4 regions of the Comamonas serinivorans genome follow, and region 2 is predicted to be linked to each of the others. Evidence: predicted binding sites of a transcription regulator. Region 2 holds the regulator's gene; each other region holds the start of a gene.
What was found. The regulator sigma-54, encoded in region 2, starts transcription at its own class of promoters, with help from an activator protein. The targets are predictions, from matches to a motif close to TGGCANGNAANCTGCTTT.
Positions count from the first base shown of each region.

Region 1: the regulator sigma-54 is predicted to act here: its motif matches at 1,640-1,657, upstream of CCO03_RS00355 (P-II family nitrogen regulator).
Region 3: the regulator sigma-54 is predicted to act here: its motif matches at 1,566-1,583, upstream of CCO03_RS00840 (urease subunit gamma).
Region 4: the regulator sigma-54 is predicted to act here: its motif matches at 1,847-1,864, upstream of CCO03_RS09040 (circularly permuted type 2 ATP-grasp protein).

Region 1 covers NZ_CP021455.1:83,926-88,134, forward strand. The annotation lists gene CCO03_RS00350 (YifB family Mg chelatase-like AAA ATPase) at 1-1,325, opposite strand, end outside; gene CCO03_RS00355 (P-II family nitrogen regulator) at 1,706-2,044, shown strand; gene amt (ammonium transporter) at 2,120-3,790, shown strand; gene CCO03_RS00365 (SDR family NAD(P)-dependent oxidoreductase) at 3,921-4,209, opposite strand, start outside.
Region 2 covers NZ_CP021455.1:4,420,851-4,425,059, forward strand. The annotation lists gene CCO03_RS18905 (porin) at 1-727, opposite strand, end outside; gene CCO03_RS18910 (RNA polymerase factor sigma-54) at 963-2,543, opposite strand; gene lptB (LPS export ABC transporter ATP-binding protein) at 2,555-3,352, opposite strand; gene lptA (lipopolysaccharide transport periplasmic protein LptA) at 3,349-3,972, opposite strand; gene CCO03_RS18925 (thiol:disulfide interchange protein DsbA/DsbL) at 4,077-4,209, opposite strand, start outside.
Region 3 covers NZ_CP021455.1:199,138-203,346, reverse strand. The annotation lists gene CCO03_RS00845 (TonB-dependent receptor) at 1-1,401, opposite strand, end outside; gene CCO03_RS00840 (urease subunit gamma) at 1,593-1,895, shown strand; gene CCO03_RS00835 (HupE/UreJ family protein) at 2,079-2,693, shown strand; gene CCO03_RS00830 (urease subunit beta) at 2,716-3,021, shown strand; gene ureC (urease subunit alpha) at 3,023-4,209, shown strand, end outside.
Region 4 covers NZ_CP021455.1:2,105,971-2,110,179, reverse strand. The annotation lists gene CCO03_RS09045 (alpha-E domain-containing protein) at 1-213, opposite strand, end outside; gene CCO03_RS09040 (circularly permuted type 2 ATP-grasp protein) at 339-1,790, opposite strand; gene CCO03_RS09035 (DNA internalization-related competence protein ComEC/Rec2) at 1,969-4,209, opposite strand, start outside.

The DNA.
Region 1 (4,209 bases), 190 kb from region 2:
CCCGGGGCCGCATCCAGCAGCACCTGGGGCGCCAGCGCGGGCACCTCCACCTGCAGGTCGATGCGGTCGAGCAGCGGGCCGCTGAGCCGGGCCTGGTAGCGCCGCACCTGATCGGGGGTGCACCGGCAGGCCTGCACGGTGGAGCCGCGGTAGCCGCAGGGACAGGGGTTCATGGCCGCGATGAGTTGGAAACGCGCCGGAAACACGGCGCGCTGGGCCGCGCGGGCGATGGCGATGTGGCCGGTTTCCAGGGGCTCGCGCAGGGCTTCGAGGGCAGACCGCGGAAACTCCGGCAACTCGTCCAGGAACAGCACGCCCTGGTGCGCCAGCGAGATTTCGCCCGGCCGTGGCGGCGAACCCCCGCCCACCAGGGCGACGGCACTGGCCGAGTGATGGGGGCTGAGCGTGGGGCGCACGCACCACCCCTCCAGCGTGAAACGGCCGGCCAGGCTGGCGACGGCCGCCGATTCAAGGGCTTCGTCCACGCTCATGTCGGGCAGCAGGCCGGCAAAGCGATGCGCCAGCATGGACTTGCCCGAACCCGGTGGACCGCTGAGCAGCAGCGAATGCTGGCCCGCGGCCGCGATTTCGAGCGCACGGCGAGCGCCGGCCTGGCCTTTGACGTCGGCCAGGTCCGGCTGGCTGGCGCGGCGCACGGCCGGGGCCTGGTGCGCGATGCGGCGCAGGCCTTGCGCCTCGCGGGTGGCCTGTGCGTCGCCGCGATCCGCCCCGCCCGCAGACCACGCGGGGCCGGGCGTCGCAGCGTCGTCCACGGGATCGGCGGCGCCCACGCCGGCCGGGGCCAGGCTGGCCACCACATCGAGCAGGTGCTCGGCGCCCCACACGGCCAGGCCCGGCACCAGCGCCGCCTCGTGGGCCGACGCCAGCGGCAGCACCAGCGCGAGGCCGGCGCCACCGGCCTGTTCCTGCCGACGCAGGCGCAAGGCCATGGCGAGCGCCCCACGCACGGGCCGCAAGGCGCCCGTCAGCGACAGCTCGCCGGCGAAGGCATGGTCGGCCAGCCGCACCGGGTCGATGGCCCCCGATGCCGCCAGGATGCCGAGCGCGATCGGCAGGTCGAACCGGCCCGAATCCTTGGGCAGGTCGGCGGGGGCCAGGTTGACCGTGATGCGCTTGTTGTGCGGAAACGCCAGGCCGCTGTTCTGCAGGGCGCTGCGCACGCGCTCGCGCGCCTCCTTCACCTCCACGTCGGCCAGGCCCACCAGCGTGAAACTCGGCAAGCCATTGGCCAGGTGCACTTCAACGGTGACTTCAGGCGCCTCCAGCCCCAGCTGGGCATGGCTGCGAACGATGGCCAGGCTCATGGTGTGTTCCCCCTGCGGCACATCTTCGCATGAGGTCGCCGGGCCGAACACGCTTCCGCAGGCAAGCACCAACACAGTGCAAATCGGCCGCCGTTCGGCTCCGAATACAGCAACGCACCATGACGGTGCACGCTAACCATGCACCAGCGTTGCGCAAGGCGCGGCCCGCGCGGCTGCACCATGGCGGGGCCAAGGCCGCGCAACCGCCCCGCCATTGGTAAGCAGTGGTATCAGCCTTTGTCCTTACGCCTTTCAGGCTACTTTCGTGAATACTGATGCCGGAGCGGCCCCTGGCGGCGCCGGCTGAATGCGGGTGGCACGATCCGTGCTTGAGGCCTGGGTGAGCCGCGCCAGCCTGCGGCACATCAAGGAGCCGCTGCATGAAATTCATCTCTGCCGTCATCAAACCCTTCAAGCTCGACGAGGTTCGCGAAGCCTTGTCGCAGCTCGGGGTCAATGGCATCACCGTCACCGAAGTCAAGGGCTTCGGCCGTCAGAAAGGCCACACCGAGCTGTACCGCGGGGCCGAGTACGTGGTCGATTTCCTGCCCAAGATCAAGATCGAAGTCGCCCTGGACGACGAGCTGCTCGACCGCGCCGTCGAAGCCATCGAGTCGGCCGCCCGCACCGGGAAGATCGGCGACGGCAAGATTTTCGTTTTCGAGCTTGAACAGGTCACGCGCATCCGCACCGGTGAAACCGGCGCCAGTGCCATCTGACGCCTGCCACCCCCAGTTTCCCCATTGACTGTCAGACGGAGCAACCGAATGCGACGATACCTCTCACTGTTTGCAATGCTGCTGGCATTGCTGGTGCCCCTTTCTGCCCTCTCGGGCAAGGCCATGGCGGCCGACTTCCCCGAAGCCAGCGTGCTGTTCGAAACCGGCAAGACCGAGCTGTCGGCCGAAGCGAACACGGCCGTCCAGGCCGTGGCCGAGCACCTCAAGGCCGTTGAAGGCGCCGCCGTCCAGCTGTCGGGCTTCACCGACACCTCGGGTGACCCGGCCGCCAATGCCGAGCTGGCCAAGAACCGCGCCATCGCCGTGCGCGACGCGCTGGTGGCAGCCGGTGTGGCCGAAGCCCGCATCGTGCTGCAAAAGCCCGATGCCGTGGCCCAGGCCGGCAACCCCGACGAAGCGCGCGCCGTGCGCATGAGCCTGGCGGCAGCCCCAGCCGCCGCCGAGGCGCCGGCCGCCGAAGCGGCTGCCGCACCGGCCGAGGCCGCGGCGGATGCGCCCAAGCTCGATTCCGGCGACACCGCCTGGATGCTGACCTCGACCATGCTGGTGATCCTGATGGTCATCCCCGGCCTGGCGCTGTTCTACGGTGGCCTGGGCCGCAGCAAGAACATGCTGTCGGTGCTGCTGCAGGTCTTCATGATCTTCTCGGCCATCACGCTGTTGTGGGTCATCTATGGCTACTCGCTGGCCTTCTCGGGCGAAGGCAAGTTCTTCGGTGACTTCAGCAAGGTGTTCCTGAAGGGCATCGCCCCCGACACCCTGTCGCACATGCTGGCCACCATCCCTGAATACGTGTTCGTGTCCTTCCAGTCGACCTTCGCCGCCATCACGGTTGCGCTGATCGTGGGGGCCTTTGCCGAGCGCATGCGCTTCTCGGCCGTGATGATCTTCTCGGTGCTGTGGTTCACCTTCAGCTACGTGCCCATGGCCCACATGGTGTGGGGCGGCGGCATCCTGGCGGCCGACGGCGCGCTGGACTTCGCAGGCGGCACCGTGGTGCACATCAACGCCGGCATGGCCGCCCTGGTGGGCGCCTACATGGTGGGCAAGCGCATCGGCTTCGGCCGCGAAGCGATGGCGCCGCACAGCCTGACGCTGACCATGGTCGGTGCCTCGCTGCTGTGGGTGGGCTGGTTCGGCTTCAACGCCGGCTCGGCCGGTGCGGCCAACGGCGGTGCAGGCCTGGCCTTCGTGAACACCATCGTGGCCACGGGCGCCGCCGCCATCTCCTGGGTCGCGGGTGAATCGCTGCTCAAGGGCAAGGCTTCGATGCTGGGCGCCGTGTCGGGTGCCGTGGGTGGCCTGGTGGTCATCACGCCGGCAGCCGGTTTCGTGGGCCCCATGGGCGCCATCGTGATGGGCCTGATCGGCGGCGTGGCCTGCCTGTGGGGTGTGAACGGCCTCAAGCGCATGCTGAAGGTGGACGACGCCTTCGACGTGTTCGGTGTCCACGGCGTGGGCGGCATCGTCGGTGCCGTGCTGACCGGCGTGTTCGCCTCGCAAGCCCTGGGTGGCACGGGTGGCCTGACGCCCGACACCTTCAACATGGGCAAGCAGGTGTGGATCCAGATCGTGAGCGTGGTGGTCACCATGGTCTGGTCGGGCATCGTGGCCTACATCGCCTTCAAGATCGCGGACGTGGCCGTCGGCCTGCGCGTCTCGGAAGAAGCCGAACGCGAAGGTCTGGACATCTCCTCGCACGGCGAAACGGCGTACGCCCGTTGATGGGCATCAGGCCTCAGGGCCTGATCCCAACGCAAAGCGCCCGGCATGCCGGGCGCTTTTTTCATGTGCAGTATGGGTTGATTATCGTTGTTTTGAAAACGGCAATCAGCCCATACTGCGTTTCAGAGGGTCAGACCGAAATGTGCACGCCGCCATCGATGGCGATGTACTGGCCCGTGATGTAGCCGGCGTCGTCCGACAGCAGGAAGCAGATCATGGGCGTGACCTCGTCGGGCTGGGCCCAGCGGCCCAGCGGAATGCCGGCCAGCATGCCGTCGCGGAACTTGTCGCCGCGGATGGTTTCGGTCATGGGCGTTTCGATGACACCGAAGCACACGGTGTTGCAGCGGATGCCGTAGCGCGCGAATTCGCGCGCCGTGGCCATGGTCATGCCCAGCTGGCCGCTCTTGGCGGCCGAG
Region 2 (4,209 bases):
CCACCGTGCCCCCCACGCTGACACCGCTGCGCTTGGTCGCCACGGCCAGGGTGCGGGTGTCGTTGTACGAAGCATTCAGCGTGAAGGCGCCGAAGTTGTACTTGCCGCCCAGGGCCCAGTTGGCTTTCTCACCCTTGGTCTTGTTGGCCGAGAAGCCGGCCGAGATGGGGCCGTTGGCGTAGGTCAGGCTCAGGTCGGTGCGCGCGGCGCCGCCGTTGTCGGCCTTGAAAACGTAGCCCAGGTTGCCCTGCAGGCCGCCCATGTCGGGCGTGCTGTACATGAACATGCTGCTCGAGCGTTCGCCCACGCCCACGATGCCGTAGGTGTTGGCCACCACCGAGTAGTTGGCGTTGCCGGTCGCTTCCCAGGCCAGGTAGCCGAAGAACGAGGGGTGGTTCATGCGGCCCATCTTGAACGTGCCCCAGTTGCCACCCAGCCAGACGTTGGCCTGGCGCGTCCAGCCGCCATCGCCCGCGCCGGTCTCGGCGTTGAGCTCGGTCTCGAAGTTGAAGCCGGCCGACAGACCGCCGCCCAGGTCTTCCACGCCGCGCAGGCCGATGTGGCTGTTGGTGTTGTTCATCACCGTGTTGCCCTGCATCTGGGTCTTGGCGCCATCGAGCTTGCCCAGGCCCAGGTCGGCCAGGCCGTACAAGGTGACCGACGATTGGGCCATGGCGAAAGGCGAGCTCAGGAGCAGTGCAGGGATGAGCAGATGGGTGCGTTTCATGAAAGTCCTCGTGGCGTGAATCCAAATCCAAAACGGTGCAATTCGCACCACCTCGGTGCAGTCTTGCGACGTTCACAGTGATACGAGCAACCTCTGTGCCAAGCCCCTAACAGCCCGTCACATGGGGGTCACTGCAACACATCCATGGCTCTGGCAATGTTGCAGAGCCAGGCAAACGATTATGGAGTACTTGCCAGAAATGGCCGTCAAGATAACGTAAACTTCCCCATACCCCTCACAATGCTCGACGCAATGTGGTCGTGGGGATGCGCATGGCCTCGCGGTACTTGGCCACCGTGCGGCGCGCGCAGTCGATGCCCTGCTCCTTGAGCATCTCGGAGATCTGGTTGTCCGACAGCGGCTTCTTGGGGTTTTCTTCGGCGATGAACTGCTTGATGAGCGCCCGCACCGCCGTGCTCGAGGCGCTGCCACCGGCCTCCGTGTCCAGCCCGGAGCCGAAGAAATACTTCAGCTCGAAGGTGCCGAACGGCGTGGCCATGTACTTGGCCGTGGTCACGCGCGAGATGGTCGATTCGTGCAGGCCCAGCTCATCGGCGATTTCGCGCAGCACCAGTGGCTGCATGGCCAGCTCGCCATGGATGAAGAAGCTGCGCTGGCGCTCGACGATGGCCTGCGACACGCGCAAGATGGTGTCGAAGCGCTGCTGGATGTTCTTGATGAACCAGCGCGCTTCTTGCAGCCGTTGTTGCAGGGCCTGGTGCGAGTCGCTCTTGCCGCCGCGCAGGGCATTGGCGTAGACGTCGTTCACGCGCAGCTTGGGCATCACCTCCTGGTTCAGGCGCACGCGAAAACGCGGGTTGGCGCCGTTGCCCTCGATGCGCGAGACGATGACGTCGGGCACCACGATGTTGCGCTCGACGTTGACGAAGCGGCGACCGGGCTTGGGCTCGAGCCGGCTGATGCAGGCCAGGCCGGTGCGCACCGTGGTTTCGCTGAAGCCGCACAGCTGCGACAGCTTGCGCGCATCGCGGCGCGCGATCAGGTCGATCGGGTGGCGCACGATGTCGCGCGCCACGGTGGCGATGGCGTCGTCGGGGTTGGCCTGCAGCAGTGCGTCGAGCTGCAGGCACATGCATTCGCTGAGGTCGCGCGCGCCCACGCCGGTGGGCTCCATGGCCTGCACCAGGCGCAGCGCCAGCATCAGGCGGTCGATCAGCTCGTCGCGCTGGTCCACGTCGGTCGGCCGCAGGCCGTCGGCCAGGTCGTCAACGGACTCTTCGAGGTAGCCGTCTTCGTTCAGCGATTCGATGATGAAGTACACCGCCGCGCGGTCCACGTCGGACAGGTGCAGGGCCAGGGCCTGGCGGTGCAGCGTGTCGTAGAGCGACTCGTGCATGCCGGTGCGCTCGCTCGCATCCAGCGCGTCGTCGTCGGGGGCGCCAGCGCCGCGCGGCAGCGCATCGCCGCCCCACTCGCCATCGTCGGGCGACAGGGCGTTGGAGCCATCACCCTCCCAGTTCACGCCAGCGTCGTTGTCTGTATCACCGGAGGATGCCCCATACTCGTCATCACCACCGGCTGGCTCACGGTCCGGACGCTCGCTGGCAGACTCGGTTTCGCTGGCGCGCTCGCTGATGCGGTCCCCGACGCTCACGTGGGCATCGGCCTGGGCCAGACCGAAGTCCTCCTGCGGCGCTTCGCCGTCTTCACGGTCGAGGAAGGGGTTGTCCCCCAGCATCTGCTCGACCTCCTGGTCGAGTTCCAACGTGGACAGCTGCAACAGCCGGATCGACTGCTGCAGCTGCGGGGTCAGCGTCAGGTGCTGCGAGACACGGAGCGACAGGCCTTGCTTCATCGCGACGCGGCTTACATGCGGAAGTTTTCGCCAAGGTACACGCGCCGCACCTCGGCGTTGTCGACGATCTGAGCCGGCGTGCCCTGGGCCAGCACGCGGCCCTCGCTGATGATGTAGGCGTGGTCGCAGATGCCCAGGGTTTCGCGCACGTTGTGGTCGGTGATGAGCACGCCGATGCCGCGGGCCTTCAGGAAGGCGATGATGCGCTGGATCTCGATGACGGCGATGGGGTCGATGCCAGCAAAGGGCTCGTCCAGCAGGATGAAGCGCGGCTGGCTGGCCAGCGCACGGGCAATCTCGACCCGGCGGCGCTCGCCCCCCGAGAGCGACGGCGCGGGCGAGTCGCGCAGCTGCTCCACGTGCAGCTCCTGCAGCAGCGTGGTCAGGCGCGACTCGATCTCGTCGCGGCTCAGCGGTTTGCCGTGGGCGTCGCGCTGCAGCTCGAGCACGGCGCGCACGTTCTCGGCCACGGTGAGCTTGCGGAAGATCGAGGCCTCTTGCGGCAGGTAGGACAGGCCCATGCGCGCGCGCAGGTGCATGGCCTGGCGCTGCACCGACTGGCCGTCGATGGTGATCTCGCCGGCGTCGGCCCGCACCAGGCCGACGATCATGTAGAACGACGTGGTCTTGCCCGCGCCATTGGGGCCCAGCAGGCCGACGACCTCACCGCAGCGCACGGCCAGCGACACGTCGTGCACCACGGTGCGCTTGCCATAGGCCTTGCGCAGGTGCTGCACGTCCAGCCGGCTGTGGCGGTCCGTGGCGGCGGGCGCAGCGGCCACGCCGGCTGCCTCGGCCAGGCCGCTCATGGGCGCTCCTGGTTCAGGCTGCCCGAGGGCTGCAGCGGCGTCGAGCCCGGCGCTGGCGCGCCGCCCGCGGGTGTCTGCGGCGTGAGCACGGCGCGCACGCGGCCCTGGCGGCCCGGCACGGGGGTGCCCTGGTCGGTGGCCGAGCGCACGCCGCCATCGACGGTGACCACCTCGGTGGTGTTGTTGTAGAGGATGTCGCTGCCGGTGATGGTGTCGGCCACGCGCGTGCCCATCAGGCGGCGGATTTCGGCCTGCTGCACCAGGCGAACGGTGTCGGCCTTGCTGTCGTAATGGATGGTGCGGCCTTCGCCCTCCATGTACTCGTCCACCCCTTCGCGCTTTTGGTGGAAGAACGCGCGCTTGGTGCCCGCTGCGTACAGCACGCCGAACTGGTTGCCGGCGTCGTCCTGGCGCACTTCGAGCTTGCCGCCCCGCATGATGATGCTGCCCTTGGTCAGCACCACGTTGCCCGTGAAGACCGACAGCTTCTGCTTGTCGTCGTAGGTCAGCGCATCGGCCTCGATGTTCATCGGCTTGCTGCGATCGGCACGCTCGGCCTGCGCGAACGTGGCCAGGCCCGACAACAGGAGCGCCGCCAGCAGACGAGGAATCGGTTTCATATGAGGCACGTTTTTTGCTTTCACCAATTTTTGATTGTAGCGAGCGCGAAAAAGCCCGCCAAGGCGGGCTCGTCGGTTGCAGCCTCTAGACTGCGGCCTCGGCCTTATGCCTTGCGTTCCTGGGCAATCAGGGTGTCCGCCACCTGCAGCATGCCTGCAAACCCGCCGGTGCGGCTGGGGTCGGTGTAGTACTTGCCCGCAATGCCAAAGCCCGGCGTGCCTTCGACCTGGTAGGCC
Region 3 (4,209 bases), 300 kb from region 2:
GGCAAAGTCACTGGGCAGGGCAAAGCCTTCCGACCAGTTGGCCCGCACGGCCAGGGCCGGGTTGACCTGAGCCAGCACGCCCAGCTTGGGGCTGAGGTGGCGCTTGTTCTGCATGCGCTCGCAGGGGTCGTCGCCAGCCTCGGGGCCCAGCAGGCGGCACTGGCCCGAGAAGTGGTCCCAGCGCAGGCCGGCCGTGGCCTGCAGCCAGTCGGTGGCCTGCCAGCTGGTCTGGCCGTAGGCGGCGGTGTTGGTCAGGCGGGTGCGGCGGTCGTTCAGCGCCGGCGCGGTGTGCTGACGCGCCACCAGTCCATCCCAGTAGCCATAGTCGGTGGACTCGCGCACCCGTTCGGCGCCCAGCATCCAGTCCAGCGCGCCACCGGCCAGCGTGGCTTTGCCGCTCAGGTTAGTGCCCAGACCGAAGACGCTGCGGTCGTAGCTTTCCTCGCGCTGCATCCAGCCGCCGCCACGCGGCCGGGTGAACCAGCGCGTGAAATCTTGCCGCGTGCCGTAGGCAAAGCCCAGCAGGTGGGTGTCGCCGCCCAGGTCGTGGTGGGCGTCGAGTCGCAGCGTCTTGAAGTGCTTGCGCGAGCCATCGTCCACCACATGGGGGTCCTGACCCTGGGGGTCGACGCGCCACTGGGCCTCGGTCAGGTAGCCGGGCGAATCGCCCTTGGCCTCGTGCCAACGGCCTGACAGGGCGATGTCGAAGCGGCTGTTGATGCGGTGGTTCCAGTAGCCGCTGAGCGTGCTGCGCGAGAAGTCGTCATCCGGCCGAGCGCCATCGCCCCGCACGTGCTGGGCCGCCAGGTTGATCTGGTCGCCCGACGCCAGCGTCTGCCCCAGCGCGAACTGGCCGTCGACCAGGCCATGTGAGCCGGCCGTGAAGCTGAGGTCTTTGTAGCTGCCACTGCGCCGGGTGCGCAACTCCACCAGACCGGCCCGGTTGTAGTTGCCTTGCAGCACCGAGGTGGGGCCGCGGTGCACGGCGGCCTGTTCCAGCTCCAGCGGCACCACCACGTTCAGGTCGAAGTAGCCGTCGGCGTGCGACATGGCCTCGTTGAGCGGGATGCCGTCGAGCGTGGCCGCGATGTCACCCCCATGGCCGCCGCCGGAGAAGCCACGCAGCACCACGCTGTTGGCCACGCCGTTGATCTGGTAGTTGCTCACGTGCATGCCAGGCACCTTGGTCCACAAGGCTTCAACCTCCTGCACCCCTTGCTCCCGCACGTCCTCGGCCTGCAAGGTGCTGACGGAGAACGGTTGATTCGCTCCCTCCAGCGCCTGTCCCTTGACGGTCACACCGGGCAAGGCCACGGACTCGTCCGCAGCCAACGCAGGCAAACTGACCAAGGCCAGCACCCAACAACTCACGGGACCGACCCACTGGGGGATTCGCAACATCTCACCTCTCAAGGACAAAGCCGAATCGCCGCAAATTCCATGCCATGCGCACCAAGGCGCCACCTTGAGCACTCAATCGGTGCACTCGTCGCCCTCTCATGCCCCAACAAGGATCTCTTGCATCGTTGTGGGGCATGCCATGCCGATGCCGCACCGGCCGCCACTGGCACAGCTATTGCTTCGATGAGGGCATGGAACTCACACCGCGTGAAAAAGACAAGCTGCTGATCTTCACGGCCGCCCTGCTGGCCGAGCGGCGCCTGGCGCGCGGGCTCAAGCTCAACTACCCCGAGGCCGTGGCCCTGATCAGCGCCTTCGTGATGGAGGGCGCCCGCGACGGCAAGACCGTGGCGCAGCTCATGAGCGAAGGCCGCACGGTGCTCACGCGCGCCGACGTGATGGACGGCATCGCCGAGATGATCCCGGACATCCAGGTCGAAGCCACCTTTCCCGATGGCACCAAGCTGGTGACCGTGCACGAGCCCATCGTCTGAGCGACGCGCCAGACACGCCACCGCCTCACAGCTCACCTCATTCACCAGGAGCAAGGCAGTATGAACCCATCGACGCTTTCAACGAAACGCCAACCTGGTGATACCCCATCCTTCAACGCGCCAGCCGCAACCCACACCGCCTGGTCCTGGTTGCGGGCGGCCCTGACCCCTTCTCGCACGCCCATGAAATCCAAAGACCTGCTGATCGCCATCGCCATCACCCTGGCCACCTTGCCGCTGGCGGCGCTGGCCCACGTCGGCGGCTTGCCGCACAGCCATGGTGCGTCTGACGGCTTTTGGCATGCGCTGGCGCATCCCTTCACCGGCCTGGACCACCTCGCGGCCATGCTGGCCGTGGGCGTGTGGAGCGCGCTGGCCTTTCCCTCGCTGCAGACCGCCTGGCGCGCGCCGGCCGCCTTCGTGGCGTTGCTGATGGTGGGCGCGCTGGTGGGCCTGAGCGGCCTGTGGGTGCCAGGGGTGGAGCCCATGATTGCCGCCTCGGTGTTGGTGCTGGGCTTGCTGGTGGCGGTTCGCCAGCGCATGCCCTGGGTGCTGGCCGCAGGTCTGGTCGGTGCGTTTGCGTTCTTCCATGGCGCGGCCCACGGCTACGAGCTGGCGGGTGACGCGGGCGCCGCCGCGTATGCAGCCCTGGCCGGTGTGGCCCTGGGCTCGGCCGCGCTGCACGGCGCTGGGCTCATGCTGGGCCATGCCGTGTTGCACCAACGCCCCTGGCTGGCCCGTTGGGGTGGCGGCGCCACGGCGGCGCTGGGCGTGTTCATGCTGACCCGCCTGGCCTGAGCAGGCCTGCACTGGAGCGACCATGATTCCTGGCGAGATGCTGATCGACGAGGGCGTGCACGCCCTGAACCCAGGGCGCCGCACCCTGACGCTGGTGGTGGTGAACGCCAGCTCACGGCCCATTCAGGTTGGCTCGCACTACCACTTCGCCGAGACCAACGGCGCGCTCGGCTTCGACCGCGATGCGGCGCGGGGCATGCGGCTCAACATCGCGTCCGGCACGGCCGTGCGCTTCGAGCCCGGCCAGCAGCGCACCGTGGAGCTGGTGGACTTCTCCGGCGACCGCACCGTGTACGGCTTTCGCGGCCTGATCCAAGGAAAACTCTGACATGGCGACCATTTCGCGCCGCGCCTACGCGGAGATCTTCGGCCCCACGACCGGCGACCGCGTGCGCCTGGCCGACACCGAGCTGCTGATCGAGGTCGAAGACGACTACACGCTGCGCGCCGGTGGCTATGGCGAAGAGGTCAAATTCGGCGGCGGCAAGACCATCCGCGACGGCATGGCCCAAAGCCAGCGCACGCGAGACGGCACAGGCAGCGGCCCGACGGCCGGTGGCGCCGTCGACTGCGTGCTGACCAACGCGCTGATCCTGGACCACTGGGGCATCGTCAAGGCGGACATCGGCATCAAGAATGGGCGCATCGCCGCCATCGGCAAGGCCGGCAACCCCGATGTGCAACCCGGCGTGGACATCGTGATCGGCCCGGGCACCGAGGTCATCGCGGCCGAGGGCAACATCGTCACGGCCGGCGGCATCGACAGCCACATCCACTTCATCTGCCCGCAGCAGATCGAGGAGGCCCTGGCCTCGGGCGTCACCACCATGCTGGGTGGCGGCACGGGGCCGGCCACGGGCACCTTCGCCACCACCTGCACCAGCGGGCCCTGGAATATCGAGCGCATGCTGCAGGCGGCAGACGCCTTCCCGATGAACCTGGGCTTTCTGGGCAAGGGCAACGCCAGCCTGCCCGCCGCGCTGCACGAGCAGATCGACGCCGGCGTGATCGGCCTGAAGCTGCACGAGGACTGGGGCACGACGCCGGCGGCGATCAGCAACTGCCTGGACGTGGCCGACGCCACCGACACGCAGGTGGCCATCCACTCGGACACGCTCAACGAATCGGGCTTCGTCGAGAACACCATCGCGGCGACCCAGGGCCGCGGCTTGTGCGCCTTCCACACCGAGGGTGCGGGGGGAGGCCACGCACCCGACATCCTGCGCGTGGTCGGCGAGGACAACTTCCTGCCCTCCTCGACCAACCCCACCATGCCGTACACCGTGAACACGCTGGACGAGCACGTGGACATGCTGATGGTCTGCCACCACCTGGACGCCGGCATCGCCGAAGACCTGGCCTTCGCCGAGTCGCGCATCCGCAAGGAAACCATCGCGGCCGAGGACGTGCTGCACGACCTGGGCGCGATCAGCATGATGAGCTCGGACAGCCAGGCCATGGGCCGGGTCGGCGAGGTCATCCTGCGCACCTGGCAGACCGCGCACAAGATGAAGCT
Region 4 (4,209 bases), 2.2 Mb from region 2:
GACGCCCTCGGGCGTGACCTCGTCGTGGCGCGCCCGGTAGGCGGGCAGCAGCTCCGAGATGGACAGCATGCTGCGCCAGCTGTCCTCGGCCGCGTCGGCCGACTGGGGCAGCAATGCGGTTTCCAGGCTGACGGTGAGCATGCGGGCGGTGTTTTCGGCGCGCTCGATGTAGCGGGCCATCCAGAACAGGTGATCGGCGGTGCGAGACAGCATGGCAATCCTCGGGCCTTCCAGGCCTCTGTGCATTCAACATCAGTATGCTTGTGGTGCCGTTCGTGTCAAAACGGCAATCAGGCCATACTCCCAAACAAAAACAGACGATTCCGGCGTCTTCTCGGTCAGGCCTCCAGGATCCAGGTGTCCTTGGTGCCGCCGCCCTGCGAGGAATTGACCACCAGCGAGCCCTCGGCCAGCGCCACGCGCGTGAGGCCGCCGGGCACGATCTGCACCGACTTGCCGCTGAGCACGAAGGGCCGCAGGTCGATGTGGCGGGGCGCCACGCCGCTCTCGACGAAGGTGGGACAGGTCGACAGCGACAGCGTGGGCTGCGCGATGTAGTTGTCCGGGTTGGCCAGCAGCGCCGCGCGGAAGGCCTCGATCTCGGACTGGCTCGCGGCCGGCCCGATCAGCATGCCGTAGCCGCCGGCGCCGTGCACCTCCTTGACGACCAGGTCTTTCAGGTTGGCCAGCACGTGCTGCAGGTCGTCCTTTTCGCGGCACATCCAGGTCGGCACGTTGTTCAGGATGGGCTTCTCGCCGAGGTAGAACTCGATCATGCGCGGCACGTAGGGGTAGATGGACTTGTCGTCCGCCACACCGGTGCCGATGGCGTTGCAGATGGTGACGTTGCCCGCGCGGTAGGCGTCGATGAGGCCGGCGCAGCCCAGCGTGGAGCCAGGACGGAACACCGTGGGGTCGAGGAAGTCGTCGTCGATGCGGCGGTAGATCACGTCCACGCGCGCCGGGCCCCGCGTGGTGCGCATGTAGACCTGCTGGTCCTTGACGAACAGGTCCTGGCCTTCGACCAGCTCCACGCCCATCTGCTGCGCCAAAAAGGCGTGCTCGAAGTAGGCCGAGTTGTACATGCCCGGCGTCAGCACCACGACCGTGGGCTCGCCCGAGGTGCTGGGCGCGCTGTCGCGCAGGGTGTTCAGCAGCATGTCGGGGTAATGCGCCACCGGCGCCACGCGGTGCGAGGCGAACAGCTCGGGGAACAGCCGCATCATCATCTTGCGGTCTTCGAGCATGTAGCTGACGCCACTGGGCACGCGCAGGTTGTCTTCGAGCACGTAGTAGCTGCCGCTGCCGTCCGGGTTGGCCGCGCGCACCACGTCGATGCCGCTGATGTGGGAGTAGATGCCGTTGGGCACGTCGATGCCCATCATCGCCGGGCGGAACTGCGCGTTCTGCTGGATCTGGTCCAGCGGCACCAGGCCGGCACGGATGATCTCCTGGTCGTGGTAGACGTCGTGCAGGAAGCGGTTCAGCGCCGTGACGCGCTGCACCAGGCCGCGCTCGAGTTCGGCCCATTCGGTGCTGGGGATGATGCGCGGGATGAGGTCGAAGGGGATGAGCCGCTCGGTGCCCGAGCCGTCCTTGTCCTTTTCGCCGTAGACGGCGAAGGTGATGCCGACATTGCGAAACAGCACCTCGGCCTCGTCGCGCCAAGCGCGCAGGGCGTCATCGGTCTGCCGGGCGAGCCACTTGTCGTAGGTGCCGTAATGCCCGCGCACCACCGTTTCCGTGCTGGCGCCCAACCGTTCTTCGTACATCTCGTCAAATCGACTCATGGGTCCTCCTTGTGTTGCCCCCAGTCCTGGGCAGACCGTGACAGGATAGTGCATCCGCAGCAAGTTCCAGGCCAGGGCGTTCACGGGTGTCTGCGAGACCGGCCAGGGCCTCGCGGCGCCGGCTCGGCTGCGCCGAGTATGGCCACGTACCCGTTTCAATTTTCTTAAACAGCGGGCATTACTGCGCCCCACCCGCACCGCCATCCACGGGCGAGGTGACGTGCCAATAGCGGCGGTCGAGCTCGCGCTGGCAGCGCACGACCTGCGGCGCCGCGCTGCGCCACTGCATGGCCCCACAGCCGGTGGTCACGCGCACCTGGGCACCCGCTGCCCGCGCGCGGCCCAGCATGGCGGGTGCGGGATGGCCAAAGCGGTTGCCATGGCCGGCCTGCACCAGCACCCAGTCGGGCCGCACCGCCTGCAGGAACGCCTCGCTGCTGCTGCCCCCGCTGCCATGGTGGGGCGCCATGAGCAGCTGCGCCTGCAGGCGCGCAAACGGCGGCTGGTCGCCGCCGTGGTCCCGCACCAGGGCCGCCTCCTGGCGCTGGCCGATGTCGCCCGTCAGCAGCACGGTGGGGGCGGCCTGGTCTGCGTTCGGCGCGGCCAGCACGCGCAGCACGCAGCTGCCTTCGTTGCGCGCGTGGGCGTTGGGCACCCAGTGCACCGAGGGGAACAGCACCTCGAAACGCACACCGTCCCAGGTCCAGTGCTGACCCGCCGCACAGCGCTGCCAGCCGGGGCGCATCGCGGGCCAGGGGTCGTCGGGCGCCATGCTGCCCCAGAGCTCGGCCCGGGGCTGGGCCTGCAGCACGCGTTCGGCGCCACCCGCGTGGTCTGCATCGGCATGGCTCAGCACCAGCCGGTCCACGCGGTCACCCAGGGCCCTCAGCAGCGGCAGCACCACGCGCTCGCCGGCATCGGTGACGGGGCCGTAGCGCGGGCCGGCGTCGTACAGCAGGGTGTGCCGGGCCGTGCGCACCACAATGGCGCTGCCCTGCCCCACATCCAGCGCCAACACCTCGAACTGTCCGGAATCGGGCCGAGGCGTGCGCCAAAACAGTGCGGGCAGCATCCAGGCCACCGCCAGCACGCGCCACCACACGACCTGCCGTGCACGCTGCACCACCACGAACAGCGTGGCCCCAGCGGCCGCCAGCGCCATCCAGGGCCAGGGCGCTGCCTCGACCTGCCAGCTGGCCTGTGGCCAGGCCGCCATCTGACGCAGGATGGCCAGCAACGGCTCGGCCACCAGCGCCGCCAATTGCCAGGCCATGGGCCACAGCAGGCCCAACAGGCACAGCGGCGTGATCAGCCAGGTGACCCAGGGCACCGCCACCAGGTTGGCCAGCACACCCACCAGCGACACCTGGCCAAACCAGCTCGCCGTGAGCGGTGCCAGCGCCACCAACAGCAGCAGTTGCAGACGCAGCAACTGCCAGCCGGCCCGCGTCAGCCAGGCCCACGGGCGGCGCCAGCCCGGTCGGGGCGGCGAATCGCTGGTCGCACTGGTCGAGTCGCCGGCCGATGGACTCGCCGACTGGCTGGTCGACACGTCGGCCTGGGTGGTCATGTGCAGCAGCACGGCCACCGCCACAAAGCTGAGCCAGAACCCCGCCTGCAGCAGCGCCCAGGGGTCGACCGCCACGACCAGGGCCATCACCAACAGCGCCTGGGTCAACCAGGGCCAGCGCACGCCCAGCTCGCGCAACACGCACCAGGCGGCCAGCATCAGCACCGTGCGCTGGGCCGGAATGCCCCAGCCCGAAAACGCCGAGTAAGCCAGCGCAACCGCCAGCCCACTCCAGCGTGACCACGATTGCCGGCTCAGCCGCTGCGCCGTCAGCCAGGCGGGCCGCAGGTGCAGCAGCAGCCGGCCTTGGAGCCGCCACCAGCCCGCCGCCAGGCCCATGGCCAAGGCCGCCAACCCTGTGATGTGCAGGCCCGAGATGCTGACCAGGTGCGCCACGCCGGTGTCGCGAAACACCTGCCAGTCGCCCTCGGCGATGCTGGATTGGTCTCCCATGGTCAGCGCGGTCACCAGCTGCATGCTGCGCGGATCGGCCGCGTGCAGCACCTGGGCGATCTGCTGCCGCACGCGCTCGCGCGTGCCCGCCAGGGTCCAGCCCGTCGGCGCCGCCACCTGCTGCGGGACCTCGCCCTGCCACAGGGGGCTGGCCGTGGCGGCGATGCCCCGGCTCCACAGCCACAGCTCCTGGTCGAAACCATGCGGGTTCATGAGGCCGCGCGGCACCCGCAGCCGCGCCGACAGGGCCCAGGTTTCGTGGGCGCGTAGGCCTTGCAGTTGCCGCACGCGCGCCATCACGGCCTCTGGCGCGTCCGGCCAGGGCTGGTCGGCCACGTGCAGCTGCAGCCGCATGGGCAGCGCAGGCAAGCTGGCGGGATGGGCGTCGCCTTCGCG